DNA from 2 places in the Bradyrhizobium sp. 215_C5_N1_1 genome. Region 2 is predicted to be linked to the other one. Evidence: riboswitches for the same ligand, from Rfam matches in the RefSeq annotation. Region 2 holds a riboswitch; the other holds the start of a gene.
What was found. A riboswitch is a leader RNA that binds a small molecule or an ion and turns the genes downstream of it on or off. The one in region 2 is predicted to bind glycine.
Positions count from the first base shown of each region.

Region 1 (2,395 bases), 160 kb from region 2:
ATGGCGGCGACCGTGAGCGGCAGCCGCTGGCCGCGCACCTCGGCGAACAGTTTTGTATCGAGCGCGCTCGATGCCGTGGGCACGTAGCCCATCGCGACCGGCGCATTCAGGCTCGGGCCGAAGCCGCCCGAGGTGACCTTTCCGATCGGCTCGCCGCCGGCGTCATCCGCAAACAGCAGCGCGCCCTCGCGCACCGGCGCGCGGCCTTCCGTACGCAGGCCGACGCGGCGGCGGCTTGCGCCGTTATCGAAATGAGCGAGGATCGCATCAGTGCCGGGAAAGCCGCCGGTGCGCGCGCCGCCGCTGCGGCGACTCTTCTGCACCGACCATTCCAGCGCGGCCTCGACCGGCGTGGTGGCGGTGTCGATGTCGTGGCCGTAGAGGCAGAGCCCGGCTTCCAGCCGCAGGCTGTCGCGGGCCCCTAAGCCGATCGGCATCACATCGGGATTGTCCAGCAGCGTTTTGGCGAGGCGCTCGGCATCGGCCGCGGGGACCGAAATCTCGAACCCGTCCTCGCCGGTGTAGCCGGAGCGCGAGACGAAGCAGTCGAGGCCGGCGACCTTGTGCGGGCCGGCATCCATGAACTTCATGGCGGGCGCCTCTGCACACAATTTCGCCAGCACCGCTTCCGCCTTCGGGCCCTGCAGCGCGATCAGGGCGCGGTCTTGAAGCGAATCGATGATGCAGTCGTCCGAGAGATGCGCGCGCAGATGCGCCTCGTCCGCTTCCTTGCAGGCGGCGTTGACGACCAGGAACAGGTGATCGCCGAAATTGGCGACCATCAGATCGTCGAGAATGCCGCCGTCCGGATTGGTGAACTGGGCATAGCGCTGCCGTCCCGGGGCGATCGCCACGATATCCTGCGGCACCAGCCGTTCCAGCGCGCGGGCGGCGTCCTCGACCTTGCCCGACTTCGGCCGGAGCGCGAGCTGGCCCATATGGGAGACGTCGAACAGGCCGGCGGAGGAACGGGTATGGAGGTGCTCTTTCAGGACGCCCGCGGGGTACTGAACGGGCATGTCATAGCCCGCGAACGGCACCATCTTGCCGCCGAGGGAGACATGAAGCCCGTGAAGGGGCGTACGTTTGAGGGAATCTTGGTCGTGGCGCGCAAGCATTACGGGGCCCTCGGCGGTTCCCCGGGGACGATTCCCCGATGGACACCAGTCGAAGCCCCATCTGTCGCTGTGCCTGAGAGTATTATCCCGTCGGCGGACGCAGTCCGGGCCAACCCTTATGAAAAGGTATTTGCCCGTCGGCGCCTCTTTCCAGATGTCGTCAAAGCCACGCGGTCCTTTTGCCTGAGAGTTTCCGGGGCGGTTGCTCCTTCGGCGCCGGCACCAAAGCCGGTCTCTCCCGACGTGGCCGTACGATACAGATGGGTACAGACCACAGGCCGGCCAAGCCTGTCAACGCGCACCTGGCGGCTTTCAACGGGATTGCAAACGGGATTGCGCGCCTGCGGCAACTCACTGATCTCCTTGCACAGTTTCTGGACAGCGCAGCTGGCCTTGTCTAAAAGCGCTTTGACCCGCAGATATCAGCCCAAATGCCCGGTTTGGATGGCGTATCGCGGGTCCAAGCACACCCGATTGGATGAACATGAGCGGCGTCAACGAGATCAGGTCGACCTTTCTGAACTTCTTTGCCGAGAACGGCCACGAGATCGTGTCGTCCTCGCCATTGGTGCCGCGCAACGATCCCACGCTGATGTTCACCAATGCCGGCATGGTGCAGTTCAAGAACGTCTTCACCGGCGTCGAGAAGCGGCCCTATCAGCGCGCCACCACGTCGCAGAAATGCGTGCGCGCCGGCGGCAAGCACAACGACCTCGACAATGTCGGCTACACCGCGCGCCATCTCACCTTCTTCGAGATGCTCGGCAATTTCTCGTTCGGCGACTATTTCAAGGAGCGCGCGATCGAGCTGGCCTGGACCCTGATCACGCGGGAGTTCGGGCTCAAGAAGGACAAGCTGCTCGTCACCGTCTACCACACCGACGACGAGGCGGCCGGGCTGTGGAAGAAGATCGCGGGCTTCTCCGACGACCGCATCATCCGCATCCCGACCTCGGACAATTTCTGGGCGATGGGCGACACCGGGCCGTGCGGCCCGTGCTCGGAGATCTTCATCGACCGCGGCGACCACATCTGGGGCGGACCTCCGGGCTCGCCGGAAGAGGATGGCGATCGCTTCCTCGAATTCTGGAATCTCGTGTTCATGCAATACGAGCAGGTGACGAAGGAGGAGCGCGTGGATCTGCCGCGTCCCTCGATCGACACCGGCATGGGGCTGGAGCGCATGGCCAGCATCATGCAGGGCGTCGACAGCGTGTTCGAGACCGATCTGTTCCGCCATCTGATCGATGCGACGTCGTCGGCGCTCGGCGCCGGGC
Region 1 is NZ_CP197228.1:3,270,841-3,273,235, forward strand. Features, by position in the region: gene gcvT (glycine cleavage system aminomethyltransferase GcvT) at 1-1,118, opposite strand, end outside; glycine riboswitch at 1,281-1,369, opposite strand; gene alaS (alanine--tRNA ligase) at 1,603-2,395, shown strand, end outside.
Region 1: another riboswitch for glycine. It lies ahead of gcvT (glycine cleavage system aminomethyltransferase GcvT); the one in region 2 lies ahead of AB7G19_RS16135 (D-amino acid dehydrogenase).

Region 2 (2,395 bases):
GAGGGCGGCGAAGTGGCGGCTGGCCACACCGGCGCAGACCACGACGCCATCCGCCTTCAGCATGCCGCGCGCGAATGCGACAGCATCACTGGCCGAAAGACCAGCCCAGCCGATGACAAAGCCGCCACCTGCCTGGGCAATGGAATCGATGTTGGCTTCGTGGATAAAGGTCGCGCCGCGCCGCTTGCAGGCTTCAGCAAGTCCGCGCGTGAACTTGTGGATATCGCCGGTCGCATCCGACGGCGTGTAGAAGCCGCCAAAATAGTCCTTGCGCAGCGTCGGCTCGATGGCGCGGATCTCCTCCGGCGTCACCGGGCGGCGATCGAGCCCGCCTTCCTTCAATAGCGCATTGACCTGCAGGCCGGATTCAAAACCCTTCTTGTCGTGATAGATGTGCAGGATGCCGCGGCGTTCGAGATCGAAGTCGATGCCTTCGCGCTCCGCGATCTCGAACAGATGCTTGCGGGCTTCGATCGCGAGCCGCGTGGTCTGAACCGTGTTGGCGCGGTAGTTGCCGATATTGGCGACGAACTCGCTCATCCACGAATATTTGTGCCAGTTCGGCCGCGGGTTCATCAGCAGCGGCGCGTCGCGCCGGAACATCCAGCGCAGGCCTTTCAGGATCGTGGCGGTGCTGTTCCAGACTTCGGCATTGCTGGCGGAGAGCTGTCCGCCATTGGCGAAGGAGGTCTCCATCGCGGCGTAGCGGTGCTTGTCGAGCACCGTCACCTTGTATCCGCGTTCGAGCAGGGCATAGGCAGTCGTTACGCCGGTGATGCCGGCGCCGATGATGGCGATATGGGTCATGGCAGGTTCGGGGCTCCCGTGAGTTAGAGTCGGCTAACCGCCGGCCAAAGGCCGTTGGCGGCGCCCCATCTGTCACGGTTACCTGAGAGCTTGATCCGTTGCGGACCTCGGCGAGGTCAGCTCCGGACTATCCCCTTCGGTGGACGTCACGATCCCAAGATCGCGCCGCCTCTCTCCAGATCGTCCTGACGATACGGTCCTTTTGCCTGAGAGTTTCCGGGGCGGTTGCTCCGTCGGCGCCGCAACGAAAGCCTGAACTCTCGTTGCGATCTCTCCCGCATCGTCGCGTGGACAATCGAGCAGTACGATGCGCCTCATTTTTAGACAAGGCTAAATTTAAACCGCGACTGCCAACGCATTGTGCAGTGCGAAGTTGCGTCGTCAGTCGAGCGTCGCCAGCAAGCCGGCCATCAGGCGCCCGCGTTCAACTAGGCTCTCGACCTCGATGAACTCCTCGAGCGTGTGGCCGTTGCCGCCGCGCACGCCGAGGCCGTCGAGCGTCGGGATGCCCATCGCGCCGGTAAAGTTGCCGTCGGAGCCGCCGCCGGAGCTCGCATGCGGCAGCTCAGTGCCGAGCGATTTGGCGATGCCGCGCGCCTTCTCGTAAAGCGCCATGGTGCCGGCATCCGGCTCCCATACGGGGCGCGTGACGCCGCGCGTCACCTTGAACGTGACATCATTGGACGTGCCCGACAGCGCCAGCATCCGCTCGACGCCGCGGTCGAGATCGACCTGGCGCTTGGCCATGGACAGCGCCTCGCCGGTGGCGGTCGTGGCAACGCAATTGACCCATTGTCCGCCATGCACGACGCCGACCGAGAAAGTGCAGTCCTCCGTCGTCATCGCGTCGATGGCGAGGATCTGCCGCGCCATCTCGCGGATCGCCGAGCGTCCGGCCGACAATGTCGCGCCGGCATGGCTCGGCCGGCCCGTCGCTTCCAGATTGAAACGCGCGATGGCGTAACGTCCGGTGGTGACACCGTTGTCGGCGCGGCCCGGTTCGGGCACCAGCACATATTTGTTGCGCGCAGCCTCCGCCTCGATGATGTCGCGCGTCGAGGGCGTGCCGACTTCCTCGTCGGGCGTAAACAGCACGGTGATCGGCAGCGGCGTGGTGAAGGACGCACGTGCCAGCTGCCGGATCGCTTCCAGCGAGAGATAGTTGCCGCCCTTCATGTCGTAGATGCCGGGGCCGTAGCACTTGTCGCCCTCGCGCCGCCATTTCAGCTTCTCGATGGTGCCGACCGGGTGGACGGTATCCATGTGGCCGGCGATCAGGATGCCCGGCTCGCCCTGTTTCGGATGCGGGAAGCGCGCGCGGATCACGCCGCCGAAGCCCTGTCGACCGCCGATGCGTTCGATCGTCGCACCCATGATCGCCATATCCCGCGCTGCGATATCGAGCATGCGGTTGACGGCACCCGCGTCCCAGGTCGGGCTCTCGCATTCCACCCAGGTGCGCAGGCCCTCGAGCATCGCCTCGGAATCGAAGGGTAGATTGGCTGGATTCATCTTAATGTCTCTCAAGCTTCGAAAGATGGAACGCGCATTGCATTGGCGCGGACGGGACTGGCGGAAAGCGTTGTAG
Region 2 is NZ_CP197228.1:3,428,850-3,431,244, forward strand. Features, by position in the region: gene AB7G19_RS16135 (D-amino acid dehydrogenase) at 1-807, opposite strand, end outside; glycine riboswitch at 875-988, opposite strand; glycine riboswitch at 992-1,095, opposite strand; gene AB7G19_RS16140 (M20/M25/M40 family metallo-hydrolase) at 1,189-2,319, opposite strand.